Regions from separate parts of the Paenibacillus sp. NPDC058174 genome, predicted to be linked through region 1. Evidence: riboswitches for the same ligand, from Rfam matches in the RefSeq annotation. Region 1 holds a riboswitch; each other region holds the start of a gene.
The links. Region 1 has a riboswitch for cyclic di-GMP ahead of ACFVVF_RS15970 (choice-of-anchor A family protein). Riboswitches for the same ligand answer to the same signal wherever they lie in the genome.
Positions count from the first base shown of each region.

Region 1 (7,171 bases):
TTCGTTCGTCCGGGGGGGATCAATTTCCCCATTCGTTTTTTTCGAAAACAACCCGCAGCCTGTCATGACAAGCGGCATTACCAGTAAACCGCCGATTGCGGCGCGGCGAATCCATCTTGTTTGAACCATATTAACCTTTCCTCCCCAATCGATTATTGCCTCGCGGCTTTTTACATTTGCTTATTTGTAGTACTATGTATACGAGCCCTTCCCTGATTTAGACCAGTTTTGTCCACAAAATGATGAGGGGGTAATACGGTGTTTACACCTAATCCTTATAGCTTGAACAGCCGCAAGGTCGCAGAGGCTACAGATGAGTGGCTGACGAAACGCGGCGTATCCAAAACGCAAATCGGACAACTTGTCCATTTTCTACAAAAAGACTATTTCCCTGACCTGTCGCTGGACGAATGCATCGTGCATGTTGATGCGGTATTGTCCAAACGCGAGGTGCAAAATGCGGTGCTGACCGGCATTCAGCTCGACGTGCTGGCCGAAGAAGGTAAGCTCATCTCCCCGCTTCAGGAAATGATTAAAAACGATGAAGGACTGTATGGCTGCGACGAGGTGCTTGCGCTCTCCATCGTCAACGTATACGGCAGCATCGGCTTTACGAACTTCGGTTACATCGACAAGCTGAAGCCCGGCATATTGAAAAAGCTGAATGAGAAAAATGGCGAGCATACGCATACGTTTCTCGACGACATCGTCGGCGCGATTGCCGCATCAGCTGCAAGCCGTATCGCACACCGCAAGCAAGCGGAACGCGAGGCAAGCACGGATCTGCCTTTGGACTGACAATAGGAAGAGCCTGCCGCATTCGATTGCGGCAGGCTTTTTATTTTAAGCTGATTAAATGTAAATCTAGCGTGTAGTCAAATCCTGCACGATCTCAAGATGACTAGCAGAGCAGCCTGCCATTAATCCTGCTATGATTAATATATTAAAATTTAACCATTCATTTTCGACGTAACCGATAAGACGCACATTGATCTGCAGGAATAGCGTTGGAATGACAATAAAAAATAGGCAGGGATGTAAGTATGACTGGTCATGAACGGCCCCCATTTTCCAAGGCGCTTACCGTCCAGCAATTTGAGCTGCATTATTGGTATAAGAATGAATTGATAAACGTATGCAAGACGCATAACATCCCCGCATCGGGAACAAAGGCCGAGCTGGAGGAACGAATTAAGAAGTGGCTGGCTGGCGAGGAGATGACGGATCACCGGCAGGCGGGCACAGCGTTAAGGAAAAAGAAACAGGAGTCTCACAAGGAGCTTACGCTGTCGACAAAGCTGATTCCAGATGGATTTAAATTTAATCAGCAGGCTCGAAATTTTTTCGCCAGCTATTATAAGAAACAGAAATTTTCCTTCACCAAGGAAATGGCAGCGCTGCTTAGAGAAGCGAAACGCCGCGGAGATATGGAGATGACCATAGCCGATTTAATTGAAGTCTATGAAGGCAAGACGAGCCTTGTCACCTCAGAGGAAAAAACCTATCAGTGGAACAACTTCGTAAAAGACTTAATAAAGACCCGCAAACAAAGGCAATCGATGACCAGATGACTGTCGCTGCGCAGTTATGGAAGCAAGTAAGGGATCATCCCGGTCCCAAGCAGTACTCGCCTGACTTACTGGCTGTCTATTTGCGTGAAGTGAATAAATAAGGGCGGTACCTTACGAGTGGCCCCAACGAATCAAAATGTAAAAGTGCAGGTTGTTAGCCGATTTTCCGACGAATTCTTGCATCAAAATGCAAAAGTGCAGGTTGATTGGGCTAAAAAGCCCCTTTAGAGTGAAATCGGGCGATTTCAAATGCACTTTTGCATTTTGATGGCGTTTTTGAAGCTTTTGAGCCTAAACAAAATGCACTTTTGCATTTTGTTTCTCGTCTAGCATAGGACGGCGAGCATATGGAGCTGAATCTGCATCATAGACTGTCGGAAAAATACTACAAAAATCGATAGGGGCGATAATGATTGCTGCCCGCTTCCTTGGTCAGTTGGACAGGCTCTTTGTTCGAGTAGACGATAATATGATCGGTATTCGTTCCGTATTTGCCATCCAGCATCACGTAGCTTGGAGGTCCGCCTGCCCGATGAACGACGATAAAATAGTTCTCGTATGCGGTCGCCAGTCGCGTTAACTTAACGATTGCTTTGGGATGCAGTTTTGTTGCAGAAGCCAGCTCAGTCTCCATTACGTAGGGAGGAATGACGTAGACCTCATCAGCGTCCTGAAGTGTAAAACTGACAAGTTCCTTGTCACCCAGACCGCTAATCGACTTTTCGACGATTTGTCCGATTTCTTTGTTCTCCGTCAGACGCCCCGAATCTGGAAATGGTGCTGCAAACAGTGCAGCCACTACGACAATAAATGCTGCAAAATAAACAAGCTGATTCCTTCTCATAATATATCTCCCTTGCTGCGAATGAACTTTACTAGTAGACGGCTGTAACGACTGAAAAATAACAAGCATTACAAAAAAAAGCCGGTGAGCTTTTTAGCTCCCGGCATAAGAAATGATTTCGTTATTATTGTTACTTCCGTTGTTTCAATCGAATAGTAAGACCAGCTGCTGCTAGCAGAAGACCTGCTGCGTAATAAGGAATTGAGCTGGATTCACCTGTTTTAGGCAGTTGATCAACGTTAACGCTGCCGAGCGGCGGCGTTTCTTCGTCGATCACAATCTCATCATCCTCAGAACCAACAGACGGGCTCGCAGAAGACGTTGGTGTTGCTTCCGGATCGCCTTCCACTGGACCTAGTGGAGGCTCTTCCGGCGTAATAACGATCTCCTCGTCAGGCGTTGCAGAAGGGCTCGCAGACGGAGTCGATGATGGTGTTGCCTCTGGTCCGCCAATAGGAGTCGGACTTGGTGTTGCTTCAGAACCACCGCTTGGTGTCGGACCTGGTGTGGCCGTTGGCGTCGATTCTGGTGTCGCTGTCGGTGTTACCTCTGGCGTCGACACTGGTGTCGCTGTTGGCGTTACCTCTGGCGTTGCCGTCGGTGTCGACTCTGGCGTTGACGTTGCCGTCGGTGTCGGTGTCGACTCTGGTGTCGCTGTTGGCGTCGACTCTGGTGTTGACGTCGGCGTCACTTCTGGCGTTACCGTTGGTGTCGCTACGGGCGTTACCGTTGGTGTCGCTACGGGCGTCGCTGTCGGCGTCGACTCTGGCGTTGCCGTTGGTGTCGACTCCGGCGTTGCCGTTGGTGTCGACTCTGGTGTCGCTGTCGGCGTTGCTTCTGGCGTCGCCGTCGGCGTCACTTCTGGCGTTACCGTTGGTGTCGCTACGGGCGTTACCGTTGGTGTAGCTACGGGCGTCGCTGTCGGCGTCGACTCTGGCGTTGCCGTTGGTGTCGACTCTGGTGTCGCTGTTGGTGTCGACTCTGGTGTCGCTGTCGGCGTTGCTTCTGGCGTCGATTCCGGCGTTGCCGTCGGTGTCGACTCTGGCGTTGCTGTCGGCGTCACTTCTGGCGTTGCCGTTGGTGTCGACTCTGGCGTCGCTGTCGGCGTAGCCGTTGGTGTTGCTGTCGGCGTGGCCGTTGGTGTCGCTGTCGGAGTAGGCTCCGGCTCTGAAACCGTGCCATCGAACGGATAATAATGAGCCTCGACATGCCCATCCAGCGAAGCCGCTATAATATTGCCTGCGATGTTGCTATATGTGGTCTTTACACTAGCATAAGGAGCCAGCAACGTGCCTCTTTGACCGGAAGAACCGATTGTAATATCGGTAGCTTCTGGAAAGTTGAACAGCAATCTGCGTACGGCAGCTGGATTCGAATTCTCGCTAAGCGTGTTATTCTTATCCGGCATAAAGGTTCCTGCTGTGCCAAAGCTTCTAGATTTACCTTTTACATTTACAATGACGGTCGATCCATTCGGCACCTGAATGACCAGCTCGCCGTAGTTTTGATCGATTTCAAACACATTTAAATTGTTGTCTGTTCCCGCTAATGTCAGCGTTCCGTAAGCGTTGCTCGCTGTCCCGTTCGCAGGCAGTGCAGCCAGCTTCGCAGAAACTTCCTTCAGATAGGTCGCTTCGGCGTTAAAATCGATCGGATTTCCTTGCTTGGGAGAGGTCCCATTCGTAACCGTTACATTCCCCGTATAGGAACCGCCGTATTTGGCATTTCCGCCCTTAACCGTTCCATTGTTAAAAACCAGTGAACCGCCAACGACCAATGCGTTATCAATCACTTTTTCTTTGCTGTTCACCGAGTAATTAGTAAAATTCGCAGCTCCGCCTGCCGCAACAGGTCCCTCGGAGTCGGTATTCATTAGCGACACGCTGCCCAATACAAAAATATTATAAGACCCTGCCGTGCCCAGCAATGACGATCCAGGCGAAGCCGCCGCGCTCACAATCGCATGCAGTCCCGCTCCGAAAATCACGATTGCCGACATCGTTAGCATAAAAGCCGTCTTCATTTGTTTTTTGAACAAATTCATGTCCTCCCCGCGCTTATTATGGCAATAAAAAAATCCGACTACCTGAATGATTCATTCATGGCAATCGGACGATCATTGTACAATAATAAATTGCACAGAAGACTCCTGACTTTGCGTCCCGCGCTTTCGCGTGGTTTGCTCACAGCACTAGTGCTGTTCATGTGTCATGCAGTTGTCTTCTAAATTTTATGATGCAAATCTTTCCACGTCAATACGGAAAAATAAATTTTATCGTTCTTCCGGCGCCTTCCAGCCGCTCTATTGAACCCCTATGCTCCAAATAATAGAGATGAGCCAGCGTCTCCGCCATCGCAAACCGCAAATTATGCGGATTACTGCGCAAGTTTATGCCGAACAGCCGCTCGGACAGCTCGAAAGCGGACAACGGCTCCTCCAGCATGCGCTTCATTCTATCCAATCTCCGTATATGATGCTGCTTCAGCTCTTCGATCCGGGCAGCAAATCCGGCGAACGGATCACGGTGTCCCGGAAAAGCAAAGCTCACCTCATAGTTCAGCAATTCATCCAAATTCGTCAAAAAATCATGCAACGGGTCCGTTTCTTCCCCTGGCACAACGCTTATGTTCGGCGTTATCCGCGGCAGCACCTGATCGCCGCAAAACATCCAGCCATTATGCGGCTCGTAGAGCAGCAGCTGTCCATACGCATGACCGGGTGCATCAATAAGCTGCCAGTCAAAGCCGCCAAACCGGATGGTCTCCCCTGCTTCCATATAAGTAACGGACGGCTGGGGCGACACCCTCTCCTCGAACAATTCAAGATTAGCTGCTATCGCGGACGTAAGCTCATCCGGCATGCCATGCTGAGCAAAAAGCTGTCCAAGCTCTTCAGCAAACCGGCTTTCTTCCGTCCATAACCTTGCGGTGTAAGCATGCGATCTGCGGGACATATATACCGGCGCTCCGCTTAGCCCTTGAAAATAACCGGCCAGTCCGTAATGGTCAGGATGCTGATGTGTCACGATAATCCGTTTGATCTCTTCAATAGCTATTCCATGCCTCTGCATCGCCTCGTTCCAGGCTGCCAGAGCTTCATCCGTTCGCAAGCCGGGATCGATAACCGTATAGCCGCTGCGATCCGGCTCCGGAATCAAATAGCTGTTTACCCATTTCAATGAAAACGGAAGCGGTACCTTTACCTGAATCCAACCGTCATTCCATTGCGCTGTCTCCACCTGCTGCTCTTCTTGCTCCATGAAACCGAATTCCCCTTTCGAAAATAAAACGAGGCAACGATATCCTAATCATCGTTGCCATAGCCGTCTAGGAGATGGCGTACAGCCTCTCCGTATTGGTCAAATCTTCAATCGTAGCTGCGCCGATTCCGAACATCGTCGACCGCAGTTCAAATTCGATCCGTCGGAATTGTTCGACGAGCTGCTCCACCGAAACGCGATTATCCGACTGCGCCGCACGAGGCAGCAGCACCCGGCCGAAGCCTGCAACGCTTGCGCCCAGCGCGATCGACTTGGCGGCATCAACGCCATTGCGGAGTCCTCCGCTGGCGATGAGCGTCATATCCGGCACTCTGCCGCTTACTTCCCGAATGCTGTCCGCAGTCGGAATGCCCCAGTCTGCAAAAGCCTCCGCCGCCTGCTTCCTAAGCTCGTCTTTGAGCCGGTGCTTCTCCACTTGGCTCCAGGATGTGCCGCCAGCTCCTGCTACATCTATAAAGGAAACGCCAATATCGGCCAGCCGAGCTGCCGTATCTGCATCAATGCCCCAGCCAACCTCTTTGATGCCTACCGGAACGGCAAGCTTGCGGCATACCTGCTCGATCCCTGCAAGCAGTCCCCGGAAATCCGTATTCCCCTCGGGCTGGAACACCTCTTGCATGCTGTTCAAATGAAGCACGAGCGCATCGGCCTCAGCAATGTCCACGGCTCTCTGGCATGCCTCGGCGCCAAACCCGTAGTTCAACTGGACCGCCCCAAGATTGGCGATTACCGGAACGGAAGGCGCCTCTTTGCGGATAAAGAAGGATGCGGCAAGATCTTCCCGTTCAATAGCTGCCCGCATGGAACCAAGTCCAATCGCCCATCCGCAATGCTCCGCCGCTTCCGCCAAACGCCGGTTGATCGAGCCCGCTTCATCCGTTCCCCCAGTCATGGAACTAACCAGCAGCGGCGCTTGCATGGAGCGGCCCAGCCACTGTGTATTTAGCCTGATCTCTTCAAAAGAAAGCTCTGGAAGCGCATTGTGGCGAAACCGCAGCTTGTGCAGCCCGGTCTCGATCCCTGAACCCGCGACCTCCTCCTGAAGGCAGATGCGGATATGCTCTCCCTTTCTTTTCGCGGTTGCAGCAGCCTCTGCTGCGCTCGCCGCTATCGTATGATCACTCATCGTGAACCTCCTGGGTCTCGTTTACTATGCTCCGTCCATCATAACGCAGTTTTTAACCGCCGGGCAACATTGCTCCAATTGAATTCAATAAAATGAACGTATTAATCATTTTTATGAAGTTTACAATCATTTTTATTGTTAATATGATGATTATGTCTTAAAATAGAATCATAAGACGATATTAGCTAGGTTGCATGCTTGCAACGTTCGCAAGGCGCAACCTCCGGGAGGCCTATATAAATGGATATTAAAATTTTCGACAGCGCACAGGAACTGGATGCATTCGCAGCCGATCTGATCGTAAGTACCGTACAGAACAAACCAGCCCCCGTTCTGGGCCTGGCTACAG
Region 1 covers NZ_JBHVUY010000002.1:985,953-993,123, reverse strand. The annotation lists gene ACFVVF_RS15990 (GerMN domain-containing protein) at 1-129, opposite strand, end outside; gene ACFVVF_RS15985 (phosphatidylglycerophosphatase A family protein) at 259-798, shown strand; gene ACFVVF_RS15980 (SAP domain-containing protein) at 1,044-1,571, shown strand; gene ACFVVF_RS15975 (hypothetical protein) at 1,957-2,415, opposite strand; gene ACFVVF_RS15970 (choice-of-anchor A family protein) at 2,546-4,453, opposite strand; cyclic di-GMP riboswitch class I at 4,516-4,609, opposite strand; gene ACFVVF_RS15965 (MBL fold metallo-hydrolase) at 4,668-5,675, opposite strand; gene fni (type 2 isopentenyl-diphosphate Delta-isomerase) at 5,743-6,822, opposite strand; gene nagB (glucosamine-6-phosphate deaminase) at 7,063-7,171, shown strand, end outside.

Region 2 (7,171 bases), on a different contig from region 1:
TTTGCGAAATTTACTTCGCTGTTTGGACAAGGCTGTGCTCCGGCACTATCAGTAGCGAATTTAGCTTCGTTATATTGCGAACCTGCTTCGCTATCCTACTGCCCAGCAAAGGTACTCTACAGTATTGCGCTGACGCCCTCCCTGCAACGAACCTACTTCGCTGTTTAACGAAGTCAGCTTCGCTGTTATGATGCTCGCGCCCCCTCGGCCTCACTTTAGCGAAGCTAACTTCGCTACTCGTGAACCTAGGTTCGCCATTTGCGAAATTTACTTCGCTGTTGGAGCAAAGCAATGCTCCGGCACGACCAGTAGCGAATTTAGCTTCGTTATATTACGAACCTGCTTCGCTATCCTGCTGCCCAACAAAGGTACTCTACAGTATTGCGACGACGTTCTCCCTACAGAGAACCTGTTCCGCCGTTTTACGAAGTCGGCTTCGCTACCCTGATGTCCAGCCAGAAAACTTCATTAAGTTGGTTACTTGGCACCTGCGCCGAATGCCTGCTATTGTACATTGTTCCTCCCCATGCCTACGTTGCTCCAACTAACCTTCGAATTCTTCCGGCAACTTGCTCAACATAAGCGCACTCTCCCTAGTCTGCCTCAGCTGCAATAATCGAAGTTACGTAGCAACTTCGATTATTGCAGTAAACCAACCCAACTAATTAGTTACTTGGCACTCGAGCCAAATCTGTGTAATCGCACAATATTCTCCACGAACCCAGGTTTACTCGCCCGCCCTCCCCACTTTCACTCAATTTCGCTCACATTCAATGAAAACGACATGCATTCCCCCATAAACAAACGAACGTGCGAACAATCAATCTGGCGAGTGCACACTTACTAATCAAATCAACAAACAAAAAAGCCTGAGGCACATCCCTTTAATCGGGATGCGACTCAGGCTCCGTTTACTTTTACACTTTAAATACAGCTGCTTTCTCTTTCAGCACGCCAGACGACTGCTTGAGCTCTCCCGCAAGAGCGCCCAGCTGGTCAGACACAGCATTTTGCTGCTCGGAGAGGCCGCTCATGACATCCATTTTGCCGTTAACGTCAGAGGACGTTTGCAGCAGCTTATCTACTGCTGTAACGATGTGGGTCATGCCGGATGTAATTTCCGCGATGGCAGTGGAGATTTCACCCACTTGCTCGGACAACGCGCTGCTTTGCTGCTCCAGCCCCTTGAACATATCGCTTGCCGCAATCGACGCATCCTTCGTCGTGGCAATAACCTGCGAGAAGGAACCGAGACGATCGCTGCTCGATGCCACATCACTCTGAATGAGCTGAAGCTCTTTCGTAATGTTTTTCGAGAACATTTCAGTCTGGCCGGACAGCTTGCGAATTTCTTCAGCTACGACAGCAAAACCTCTGCCATGCTCGCCTGCGCGAGCCGATTCGATCGAGGCATTAAGCGAAAGCAAGTTCGTTTGCGTATTCAAATCTTGAATGCCGCCCAAAAACTTCGTTACAGTGCCAAAACGCTGCACAATACGATTAAACGATTCATTAACAAGCTCGAATTGCTCAACTGTCTGGTTAACCATCTCAACGACGCCTTCCATATCCTGCGCGCCTTCTTGGGAAGCTTGACGCATTTGGCGCATATCGCTATTGATATAATCGCTGGATGCGGCAATTTCCTCAGAGCTGGCCGAGATTTGCTCGGTAACAGCAGAAATGGAGGAAGCATCATCATATTGGGACAGCAAAGTAACTGTACCCACTTTAATTTGATCGCGAACCTGCTCAGAGGCAGTACGGTTGCGGTCGACCATCTCGCCCATCGAATTGGACATGCTGAGCACCGTTCCGCTTACTTCAAGCGTAGATTTGATTGTATCGCGCAAACGATGGCCCATTTCGGACAGCATCCGGTCGATATCACCGAACTCGTCATGCCGGTCCACTTTCAGATCGTATGTAAAATCGCTGTTTTTATAGGCGTCAATCCGGCCCATAATGCCTCGCAAGCCCTTTTTGATGCTTTGGCTAAGCGTATAGGACATCAAGAACGGCAGCACAGCCAACAGCAGAACGTTAATGATAATAATGGTATTCGCAAAATCCACACTTCGGGCAAGCTGCTTCTCATTGGATGCTTGGTCAACGTTCATCCGGGCTTCAACCGCTTCGTTCGCATAGCTCAGAGTAATCGTATAGACGCTGATCAATTCCCGGATACGCAGCGACTTCATATCGCTTCGCAATTCCGCGTTGTCCATGGCAAATCCGCTCAAGCTGTTATAAGCCATTTGGAAAACCTTCACTTGGTTGCTGTACTCCAAGTCGCCTTCTTGCGGCGGATATTTCTGATCCATCTTTTCGAAGCTTTTCGTCAAGTTGGCCAGCATATCAGGAATCGGCTTCATCGATTGTGTGATGATATCCGACTCGTCTTCCCCGTTTTCAATCGAATTGATCATTAGAAGCATGGTGCGGAGCATCGTATCGGACAATGCTTTGTACTCCCGTTCGGTATCGCCAAATTCGTTGGAGCTGTCAATTGCTTTCGATACTGATAAGTTTTGCGTGTAAATCAATACCCCCGCCGCTACGTTAAAAATAGTAATAAGCGACGTAATAAGCAGAAGCTTAGACGTAATTTTCTGCTTTTTCACGAACATGGCCGCCTGATTCGGCCACTTTTTCCATTGAGCCATCTGTCCTCTTTCTCCTTTTCCTATCCCTGAAAAGAATAAAAGCTATCCGACCAGATGGGCGGATAGCCTGATTTCAGCGCATTTTCCTTGATCTGGTGGTCTGGCAGCCGTAGTTTTGCAACCTTAGGCCCATAACTTTGCGTCCTTGTTTTTCAACAAGTTTGCTCTTTTCAGTTCATTTTCTATTTTTCGACCACTTTCGACACCCTTCTAGTTTAGGACATTTTTGCCAGTTTGTCTAACAAAATATATTCATATTTTCAGAGATTGGACGCTTCTTGTCAGGTTGTTTATAATGGACAGAAATAATAAATAGCAGCGCCTGAAGGAGAATGATTATGGACTTCCGTTTGGATCTCATAGAAAATAAAGTTGAGTTTTTCGAAGCTTATGATCTAAGCACACTGGAAAAACAAATCGACCGGCAAATCGAAAATAATAAAGCGCTGATGCTGGATGTGCATTCAGTGCAGCATCATTCCGCGTTCAACCAGCTTACAGGTAAAATGCACTATAGCGCAGTTGTTCACTTCAAAGTAAAAAGGCAATAAAAATAAATTTATAAATTTCTTAAAAAAACAGTTGCATTATCTTTAATGTTTATGGCATAATACATTTTGTGCCTGAGAGATTTTATGCCGGTGTAGCTCAGTTGGTAGAGCAACTGACTTGTAATCAGTAGGTCGTGGGTTCGACTCCTATCGCCGGCACCATCACAGGACGGGATGTAGCTCAGCTTGGTAGAGCACCTGGTTTGGGACCAGGGGGTCGCATGTTCAAATCGTGTCATCCCGACCATCAATTAGACATTTCAAGAAGCTTGATGCTATCAAGCTTCTTTTTTATTTCTTCTATATATACAGATAAAGAAACAGGCTGCCGAGCACAACTCAGCAGCCTGTTTCTCTTAAAGTCCGTCAAACGAGCCTAGCGCCCGCTTGGCGAGGTTTGACAAGGCTACATCATCCATCGGCGGATTGTGCAGCCCGGCTCTCACATCCCTATAATAGCGCTCCAGCGGAAGATTGCGGGAAAGGCCGGCGCCTCCTACAACCCGCATCGCCAGATCAACAATTCGCAGCGCCCCATTCGTCGCCACGTATTTGGCAAGCCCCAGATCGGCACGCAGTTCTGCTCTTCCTGCAGGATCCCGGTCCCATCGGTCTGCCAAGCTATACAAGAGCGTCCGGGCTGTAATAAGCTCAGCCTCCAGCTCGCCGAGCTGACGCTGAATATTCGGCAAATCTGCAATCGGACCATTCAGACTGTTCGGCCGGTAATCTCTTGCAAAGCGCAGCGCGAAATCCCGGGCGGCATGCGCGATACCGATATAACAGGCCGGTATATGAAGCATCGCGCCCCCATGATCGGAATCCGCCTGCGTCTTGGGACGCAGGGCCGCGCCCGCAATCGATTCCCCATCTGGAACGAACACATCCTTGAATACCAGATCATGACTGCCCGTCGCTCTCATGCCCATCGTGTTCCAGGTTTCATCAACTTCAACACCTTCCCCGATACGGACAAAAAACTCGCCGACACGGTCCTCCGACTCCACCGAGGCCGAGACCATGCAATGCGTAGCGACTGGACTAAGCGTACTGAACGTCTTCCGGCCATTGATCAGCCAGCCGCCTTCAGTATGTACAGCTGTCGTCTCCGGCTTGCCGCCGCGGCTGGGACTCCCGGTCGCACGTTCGCTGGCATAGCTGTTGAAGATCGCACCATGCTCTACAATCTCTTGGCTTAATGCCCCATAGAGCGAATCCGGCCAAGCCTGCGATATTCGAAGCTGCATGACTAGCGCCACATGCCAGCCGACAGCAAGCGCTGTCGAGCCGTCTCCGCGCGCCAAATGCTCCTGCGCCAGCACCAATTCATACAGCGAAGCCTCTTCCCCTCCGTAAGCCTGTGGAACAGTCAGCGCCAAATAACCGCTTTCCCGCAAATCTTTAAAATTTTCAACTGGAAAACTGCCATTAAGGTCATGCTGGGGTGCCCTAACCGCGAATAATTCCGCTAATCTATCCGACCTTGCGGCGATGGCCGCCTCCCGTTCATTTCGTATAAATGGATCTTGCTTGGAAAACTCGGACATCTGTTGTTCAGCTCCCTTTTCAATATTCGAACCTCTGTCCATTCTATTAATCATAGTATATCGGTATACTTAGTTGAATAAAAGCAGTTTCCGCATCAATTCCTATCTAATAATGAAACTTTCCGGCGTATGAAGCGTCTAGTCCATTATGAAAAAGAAACCAGCCCTTTATAAAATTATTAGTATCGCCTTAATCATTGCTGTTCTAACGATAAGCTATGCAGCCTATGACATTTGGTCATCTGGCAAACCCCGCGAGCCTATCGCTGCAGATGCCGCTATCGTCCTGGGGGCAGCCGTCTGGGACGGCAAGCCTTCCCCCGTGCTGCGAGGCAGAATCGACCATGGCATTTGGCTTTACGAGCAGGGCTATGTGCAAAAAATTATTTTCACCGGAGGAAAGGGACACGGCGGCCAATGGACAGAAGCGCTTGTATCACGCGACTATGCCTTGGAACAGGGCGTGAATCCGAGTGCCATTCTCGTGGAGACGGAATCGACGATAACAGAGGAAAATTTGCGATTTGCAAGCAAACTGGCGGAAGAGCAGCAGTTGCATACCTTTGCCATCGTCAGCGATCCTCTTCATATGAAACGGGCGCTTACCATTGCAAAAAAGCTTGGAATGGACGCCTATGCCGCACCCACCCCAAGCTCTGCCTACAAAAGCCTGCAAACGAAGCTTCCCTTTCTGTTTCGGGAGCTGTTCTATTATATCGGCTACAAGGTTACGTCGCCGTTTCGCAGCTGACAGCCGGCTGGCCTCTGAAATTATTTCAGAGCCAGTCTTCCCGCCTCGCAAAACTGCTTCAGCGCCTGCTCGACAATGGCTCTTGGAGCAGCCAGATTCATCCGCAGCCAGCCTGCTCCCTCCGTGCCAAATGCCGATCCGAGGCTGAACGCTAATTTTGCTTCCTCAACCATCCATTTCTTCAGCTTACGGGACTCAATCCCTAATCCGCGGCAATCCACCCACAGCAAGTAAGTTCCTTCCGGTCTGAGCGGCTCCACCTCCGGCAAATGCTCGGACAAGTAGTCGATGGCGAAATCGAGATTGCCCTTAACGTAGTCCAATAATCCGTCCAGCCACTCTTCTCCTTCCGTATAAGCGGCGGCAATCGCTGCTTCAGCGAAATGATGCGGATAATTCAGGCCAAGCACCTGCAGCCGCTTATCCATTTTTTTCTTCAGCGCTTCATTAGATGTAATGAAATAAGCCGTTTGAATGCCAGGCAAATTGAACGTTTTTGTAGCAGCTGTGCACGTGATGGTACGATCACTAAGCTCAGCCGAGAGCGAAGCGAACGGAGTATGCTTATAGCCAGGGAACGTCAAATCGCAATGAATCTCGTCGGCGATAACTGTCACGCCGTATTGCAGGCACAATGCGCCAAGCGCTCGCAGCTCTTCCTCCGTCCATACGCGGCCGCCTGGATTATGCGGGCTGCATAGAATCATCAGCTTGGCACCGTTCTGGAACAACGTCTCCAAATGCGGAAGATCCATCTCATAGCGTCCGTTCCGGATGACGAGCGGATTTTTCGCGACAACGCGGTCATTGTCCTCAACCACCTCGTAAAAAGGCGGATATACCGGCGTCTGAATAACGACGGAATCGCCTGGCGAGCTTAGCAGCTCTACTGCAATGCTAATTGAAGTAACGACCGTAGGCAAATTACCGATCCATTTCGGATCAATATTCCAGCCATGGCGCCGGCTGTACCAGCTAGTAATGGCCTCGTAATAGTCGTCCGAAAAGAACGTATAGCCGTATATCCCCATCTCGGCGCGATCAGTCACAGCTTTGCGGACAGCCGGCGGACATCCAAAGTCCATATCGGCTACCCATAGCGGCAGCAGTTCGGAGCTGCCGAACAGCTTTTTCATATCATCCCATTTATAAGATCTCGTATTTCTTCTATTAAATATTTGGTCAAATGGATTGGTCATCGTCATCGTTGTCTTATGCCTCTTTTCAAGTCTGCGTTTCTATCCATCATACCAAATCGCCATTTTTAATGGAACCGATATGTAAAAAACGACCCCTTTCATCCTGTTCTGCAGGCAAAAGGGATCGCTTCCTTAAAGTACGATTATGAATAAAAGCCGGGAACGGGAGCTTGCCCGTTCAAAAACCAGTTTCCGACGGTGCGCAGCTTGAACTCAGCCGGATTATGCAGAGAATGCGTGCGGACATTGCGCCAGAAACGGTCATAGCCGTATCGGGAGGCTGTCGCCCTTGCACCCATCACTTCAAAAATCCGGCTCGTCACTTCCAGCGCCATCCGGCTCGCTTGTACGTTAGCCGCTGCCACGATGACCGCGCAGTCCCCCCGCTCGGCTTCGGTCAAGGCAGTATCTCGAGCCCATACGGCATCAAGCTCACGATCTGACTTCTCTACGAGAC
Region 2 covers NZ_JBHVUY010000012.1:41,893-49,063, reverse strand. The annotation lists gene ACFVVF_RS27875 (methyl-accepting chemotaxis protein) at 918-2,666, opposite strand; cyclic di-GMP riboswitch class I at 2,758-2,842, opposite strand; gene ACFVVF_RS27870 (YrzA family protein) at 3,005-3,217, shown strand; tRNA gene ACFVVF_RS27865 (tRNA-Thr) at 3,304-3,379, shown strand; tRNA gene ACFVVF_RS27860 (tRNA-Pro) at 3,388-3,464, shown strand; gene ACFVVF_RS27855 (acyl-CoA dehydrogenase family protein) at 3,574-4,764, opposite strand; gene ACFVVF_RS27850 (YdcF family protein) at 4,913-5,515, shown strand; gene ACFVVF_RS27845 (MalY/PatB family protein) at 5,536-6,720, opposite strand; gene ACFVVF_RS27840 (acyl-CoA dehydrogenase family protein) at 6,858-7,171, opposite strand, start outside; gene ACFVVF_RS27835 (acyl-CoA dehydrogenase family protein) at 7,163-7,171, opposite strand, start outside.
Region 2: another riboswitch for cyclic di-GMP. It lies ahead of ACFVVF_RS27875 (methyl-accepting chemotaxis protein); the one in region 1 lies ahead of ACFVVF_RS15970 (choice-of-anchor A family protein).

Region 3 (7,171 bases), on a different contig from region 1:
TAGTACTAGATTACCATATTCTATGAAAAAATCAACCCTATTTTAATAGTTTTTAATAGTATAGCGAAAAAAAATAGGGACCAGCCCTTTATGGACTAGTCCTCTAAATGAATTAAACATTACTTATGCATTATTTTTCTTTTTAAGAAGCAATACTCCGCCCAGCAATGCAAGCATAGCTCCGGCTAAGTAAATCGGTAACGAGCTTGACTCACCTGTTTTAGGCAGTGCGCCCAGAGGTACTTCTTCATTAACATCTACTGTATCAGAATCACTTCCAACAACTGCAGTAGGAGCAGGCTTATCATTCGATGTACCCGTATCGCTGCCGCTACCCTGATCGACTGGTCCCAATGGGTTCTCATTGTCGTCTATTACTACTTCTTCATCTGGTGTCGAAGAAGGCGTTGGTGTCGGGGTTGGTACTGGAGTTGACTCCGGTGTTGGTGCCGGCGTTGACTCCGGTGTTGGTGCTGGCGTTGACTCCGGTGTTGGTGCTGGCGTTGACTCCGGTGTTGGTGCTGGCGTTGACTCCGGTGTTGGTGCCGGCGTTGACTCCGGTGTTGGTGCTGGCGTTGACTCCGGCGTTGGTGTCGGAGTTGCCTCCGGCGTTGGTGTCGGAGTTGCCTCCGGCGTTGGTGTCGGAGTTGCCTCCGGCGTTGGTGTCGGAGTTGCCTCCGGCGTTGGTGTCGGAGTTGCCTCCGGTGTTGGTGTCGGAGTTGCCTCCGGTGTTGGTGTCGGAGTTGCCTCCGGTGTTGGTGTCGGAGTTGCCTCCGGCGTTGGTGCCGGAGTTGGCTCCGGCGTCGGCGTTGGTGTCGGCGTCGGTGTCGGCGTCGGTGTCGGCGTTGGTGTCGGTGTCGGCGTCGGCGTCGGCGTCGGCGTCGGCGTTGGCGTCGGCGTTGGCGTCGGCGTTGGCGTCGGTGTCGGCGCAGGTTTTTCCTTTTTATAGAACGTGATTCTATAAATGGACTGATACTCGCCAAACCAACCTCTATTAGCAGTCAGACCCAGATCGCCTCTTGAACCTCCTTGATACTCGATGATCTTACCATCACCCAACCAGGTTTCAATCTTTACGCAATACACATCATAATTGCCGGTTGCTGACCAATCCAAGAATGCGTTAGAAACTTGAGACCAGCCTGAACCCTGATCTCTTAACGAACCGCTAATGTCACCATGTGATGTCGTAAATGTTTTTTTATTACCGACAGTGTAACTCACTGTGCCGTAATCCGAACATTTAAACGAATTACTTCCTCCCCCATGCGCAAAAACATTACCGGCTATGCTGAACGTCAGAATAATAATCATCGTCAGCACAAGCAACGATTTGAACCGTTTCTTGCCCATTACTCACTCTCCTCCATAAAATAATTCCGGATTCAAGGCAACAAAAAAGACTGCCTCGAATATGGTCATATTCATGGCAGTCGGACGATCATCGCATACACCCCAACCGTGTAATGCCTTAGACTCCTGACTTTGCGTCCCACCCTTTCGGATGGTTTGCTATTATCATGTCATATGTAGTTAATCCTACGGAACCTAGTAAATCTACCAATTACACCCGGTTCGCAAGACCTATTCTACAATTAGTAGCAATTGCAAGTCAACGGTTTTCTTACCATTTTTTAAACTATTTCTGTCGCTTAAAAACCCACCATTTACTGCCGACAAAATTCAGCACAACTGTTATACAAGTAACGACAAGCTTCGCCAAAAACGGGTTAATTCCCCAGCTTTCTTTGGTCAGAAACAGCAATCCAAGCGAGACAAGGAGCACTGCCAAATTAAGGGTGATAAAGCGAATCGGCCTGCCCCTATCCTGCTCTCCTCCGCCAGCTTCACCCGAGGCGCCGCGAAACGTAATCAGCGTATTCATCAGATAGCTGTTGCCCATTCCCGCGGCATAAGACAGTATCTGTCCCGGTATATAATGCAGGCCTGCCCAGACGAGCAGGCTGTACACCGCAAAGTCCACTGCCGTATTGATTACGCCAACCATATTAAATAAAATAAATTGCTTAAACATTTTCCGGCGATGCTGTTTCACTTGTGCATCCGTCTCGCGTTCTACTGGCGTCGGCACTGAAAGGGGATCAAGCTGATCAGCGGACATATTCACGTTCCGTTTGAACAGATGCTTGTTCCTGCCGCTCATTATCCTCAAAGCCTTGGGCTTCCCGCACAATATACAAAGGACGGTTTTTCGACTCGTCGTAGATTCTGCCGATATATTCACCGATTAAACCAAGAAGCATAAGTATGATGCCGTTGAATAATAAATTAATCGCTACAATGGATGTCCAGCCGACCTGATTATAGGATGTGAACAGCTTCTGATACACGACGACCATCAAGTAGAGAAAGCTGGTTACTGATAAAAAGAACCCGATATACGTAGCGATTTTCAACGGCTTATAGGAAAACGAAGTGATGCCGTCCAGTGCGAAGCTGATCATTTTTTTCAAAGGATATTTCGTTTCGCCGGCAAAACGCTCTTCCCGGACATACTCGACGCTCGTCTGACGAAAGCCGACCCAGCTCACAAGTCCGCGCACGAACCGGTTTTTCTCCTTCAGCCCGCGCAGCACATCGCATACTTTGCGGTCGATCAGCCGGAAGTCTCCTGTATCCATAGGAATATCGAAGTTGGTCATGCTGCGCATCGTCCGGTAGAACAACATCGCCGTAATTTTTTTAAAGGCGGTCTCGCCCTTCCGCTTCAACCGCTTGCCGTATACGACCTCGTAACCCTCTTTCCACTTCTCGATCATTTGCAGCATCACTTCCGGCGGATCCTGGAGATCCGCATCGATGATGATAACAGCCTCGCCCTTGGCATAATCCATTCCAGCCGTAATTGCAATCTGATGACCGAAGTTGCGGGAAAAATTAATGAGCCGAACGTTCCGGTCATTGCGGCAAATGCCGTCGACAATCTCAACCGTACGATCCCGGCTGCCGTCGTTGACGAATATCAACTCATAGGACTCTCCGTAGCCGTCCATGACCGTTTTCAGCTGTAAGTACGTATGCCCGATTACTTCTTCTTCGTTGAACATCGGCACAATAATGCTGTACTTGGCTTGCATCCGTATCCCTCCTATTCATAAATTCCCGATCCGTCCAACCTAACCGTAAAACACCCAAGAATCAAAGATCCGAATGACTGCCGCATAAGCTCTGGCGACTTCCATGCCCGACAGCACCGGATAGTAAATAAGGAACAATACTGCAGCCGCAGCGACATAAAGCCAGCGCAGCCATTGCCGGTCGGGATGCCTCTCCTCATAAAGCTTGAACATATAAATAATAGCTAAAATCATAAAAGGCACCATCGCAAAATAATGGTAGATAAACGTAAGGCGCGGAACGAGCATCCAAGGCAAGTATTGCGACAGGTACGCAATCCAGATGATGTAGATCCGCTTATCCTTCCGTTTGATGCTGAAGTAAAGCGTGCCAAGTAATGCGAATATCCCCGTCCACCAAATCAGCGGATTGCCGAAAGCCGATATGGTCGAGACGTTGCCCGGATTAGCGAGATCACTGCCGCTGTAATACCAGACCGGACGCTTCATAAACGGCCACTCCCACCACTGCGAGGAATAAGGATGCGTAGCGACAAGCTCGCTGTGGTAATGATACATATTTTTCTGATAGTCTACCAATCTTTCCGCTGTGTATTCATCTCCCGATACCTTCAGCACCGGAATGTAAGACAAGCCATAAATGACAGCCGGAATGGCAACGTAGAAAATCAGGCATATTGCCAAGGTGATAATCGTATTTCGCGGGAACAGCCGGATGATTTTCCGGTACGTATCCTCTTCCTCCGCCTTAACCTTGCCAGCAGCGAGAATTCGTTTGGCAGCCCCGTATTGCCGGTACCGTTCGAAGAGCGACAATGCGAGCATTACTGCTAGTCCAGCACCACCGTAAATCACGATCCATTTCGACGCAACGCCGATGCCAAACAACAGTCCTGCCCAGAACAGCGGTACAAGCGTCTTGCGCAGCGGTGTGCTGTAAAAGTTCAGCGAGTAGTACTTATGCATGAAGTAGAACATCAGCATGATGAAGAAGACACCGTACACGTCAATCGTTGCAATTCGCGTCTGGGTAAAATGCATAAATTCCGCTGCGAGCAGTCCAGCTGCAGCCGCAGCATAACCCGTGCGCTTAAACAGCCTGAGCGCAAACAGATAAAGGACAGGCACCATCGCAATACCAAATAGGGTGCCCATAATGCGCCAGCCAAACGGACTGAGGCCAAACAGCTTAATGCCAAGCGCAATAATAATTTTGCCTAGCGGCGGATGTGTATTCTCATAGGCTCTAACGCCTTCGATATTCTCAAGCGCCGTTCTAGCATGATAGATTTCATCGAAATAGCTGCCGTTCTTATAGCTTGCCTTGTAGGCAGCGGCCGACTGTTCATCGAATAAGCGGACGGCGGAGCTTTTCCCCTCCTGCTTCTCCTCTTCAACAACTTGGCTGATCGCAACCGGCTCATCGCTGCCTTTTGCGTAGAACGCCATCTCTTGAATCGAGTAGCCTGTCTGATTAGTAGTTACCTTCACATAACGAGCGGTAACATCAAGCGGGTGAACCGCCCACTTCAGATCGTCGCCGCCCTTCTGCTCCAGCTCAACCGGATTGCTCCAAACATCCGGCGTATTGCCGAATTCCAGCTTATACTTGCCTTCGCCATACCCGCCGAAGCTGTTCATCCGCTCCAGCTGCCGGGCTTCCCCAAGATCTACGTAGAAGCTTTGTCCCGACTTGGCTGGCGTCCAGCCCGAGCCTAATGTTTGCGTGGAGCCCAAGTTGGACAGAGCAACCACTGCATAGATGAGCGTGATTGCGAGCATCGCAATCCAATCGTTTTTCTTCAATCTCGAAGGTGACTTATTGGACCGCTGCACGTTAACGATCTCCGACAGCAACTTCTCATCATTGCGAGCCTGTTCATCCTCCGCGAGACTCGGTACAGACTGCACCCGGCCGCGGATATAAATATCGTAACCGACATACAGCATGTACAGCAGCAATCCAAGATTAGCGATTGAGGTTACGATGACGATGCCGTCCGTCGGAACATTCGTTGTAAATTTGCTGAACGCTAACACATAACCGACATTAATAAAGAAGGTGATGCTGTAGCCCAGTAAGATATGCAAAATCCGTCTGTCTTTTGCTTCGATATAAGCAAATACGCCTAACAGAATCGCCGGGAACAAATAGCGCTCATGCATTTTGGTGCCCAAAAGGAACATAACTGAAATGAGAATTAGGCCGATATAATAAGACTTCGATAAATCCGATTTGTCTTTTGCCTTAACGGACAAGTATACAGACAATGCTACCGCTAACAGAATGGCGATTATGCCCCATTTGCCGTATGGGATGAACAAGAAGGTATGATCCAGATCCGTCCAGTTGCCGCCAGTAAGCGCATAAAGATTAAATACATTTAGCGTAGCGTAAGGGTATGATGCCAGCGTCGATTTGTAAAGATTGATCAGGCCGGCAATCCCGCCATTGCTCCAGAAAAAAGGAATGGCCAGCGCCACGAATAATGCCAATCCGTATACCGCGCTTATTGCAGTCCGCTTCCACTCGCGCTTGGTTACGATGGCCAACAAAATAACCGGCGTAAAAATCAGCGCCTGCGGTTTAACCAGAACGGCGATCGCAAACCACAGCGCTCCGCGCTCCAGCTTATTGCCGACTATAGCTTGAATGGCAAGCAGCAGGAACAACGTAAAGATGGAGTCCACTTGGCCCCATGCAGCAGAATCTACCCAGACAGCCGGATTCCACAGATAAAGCATCGCAAGTCCAAATGCAGCCGTCTCGCCAAGCTTCTTGCCAGCCGCTTTATAAATCACCCATCCGGCAGCCAAATCGGCAATAATCGCCGGAAGCTTGTACAGCAGATAAGCGCCCTTCGAAGCGCCGTCCAGTCCGAACAGCTGCTGCAGCATGCCAAGCACATAGAGCACATAGATATAACCAGGCGGATAGTCGGCAAACATCCCCTCCTGATAAAAGCCGGTAATCCCATTTTTGTATGCCGCATTGCCCCAATAGATGAAGGTTCGCAAATCCGACTCATAGCCGGTATAACCTACTGCAATGACAATACGGAAACCTAGTGCAATTAAGAGCCATGCCATAACCTGCGTGGCCTTGCTGGCGCTGGCGCGCTCTAGCGGAAGTCTCTGCCTAAGAGTACGGCTATATAAATAAACGAATAGAATAGCGAATAGTGTAGAGATCGCAAGTACTGGAAAAGCCGAAACCTTCGGCGGGCTGTCCGCCTTCGCTGCATCGCCGCCGCTGACATCGCTTGGCGCAAACGAGATCGCCGTTACGCCCGCCGGCAGCTTGTCGACCTGCGTCAGCGACAGATCATCAAACCATGCCCGGCCGGTATTCAAGCTGCCGTAGCCGCCGAGGCTTGCCGCCAGCTGAATCTCTTTCTGCCCCTTGCTTGTCTTGCCGTAGAATTCGATTAGCTTCCATTCGCCGGCGGTATTGTGGATTTGCGGAAATTCGCCGCCAACGCCAATGATCAGCAGGTTCGCGCCTGTAGCATTCTCATCTGTTCCGGCCACATTCACCCAACCGCTAATCCGGTAGTAGGTATTGGGTTTCACCGCTACCTTCTGAACCCATTTGGCATGGTTAGGCTGTGTGTTCTCAATTACCGCAGCAGTACCGCCCGAATGGGTATTCAACGTATCGACCGTAAACCGGGTAACATCGCTTCCTTGAACCCATACATCCTGCGTCCACGACAGAGGAACTCCCGACTCCGCCTCTTCGAATCCCGGGTTTAACAATAGATTCGGATGCTCTCCCTCGCCAGCTGCATGTCCTACAGTCAAAGGAATTGCCATGATAATGAGCACGGTAGCAATAATGAGTTTAGACCAGACAGAATTCCGCATACTCAGACCTCTCACCTCTACATTTTATAATTTATCAACAGCAATTTAGCCTATTTTTTCCTAAAAATACATATCAACTTTAAAGGAAAAGCTATCGACGGTCAATGTCTGCCCATAAAAAAACCGCTTGGGATTGTTTCCCAAGCGGTATGAAGGCTTTTATTGTTCGCCGCCGCGATCGCGCATATGCGGGAACAGCAGTACAT
Region 3 covers NZ_JBHVUY010000013.1:1,364-8,534, forward strand. The annotation lists gene ACFVVF_RS28100 (LPXTG cell wall anchor domain-containing protein) at 124-1,353, opposite strand; cyclic di-GMP riboswitch class I at 1,426-1,524, opposite strand; gene ACFVVF_RS28105 (GtrA family protein) at 1,640-2,164, opposite strand; gene ACFVVF_RS28110 (glycosyltransferase family 2 protein) at 2,112-3,098, opposite strand; gene ACFVVF_RS28115 (glycosyltransferase family 39 protein) at 3,138-6,965, opposite strand; gene lysS (lysine--tRNA ligase) at 7,125-7,171, opposite strand, start outside.
Region 3: another riboswitch for cyclic di-GMP. It lies ahead of ACFVVF_RS28100 (LPXTG cell wall anchor domain-containing protein); the one in region 1 lies ahead of ACFVVF_RS15970 (choice-of-anchor A family protein).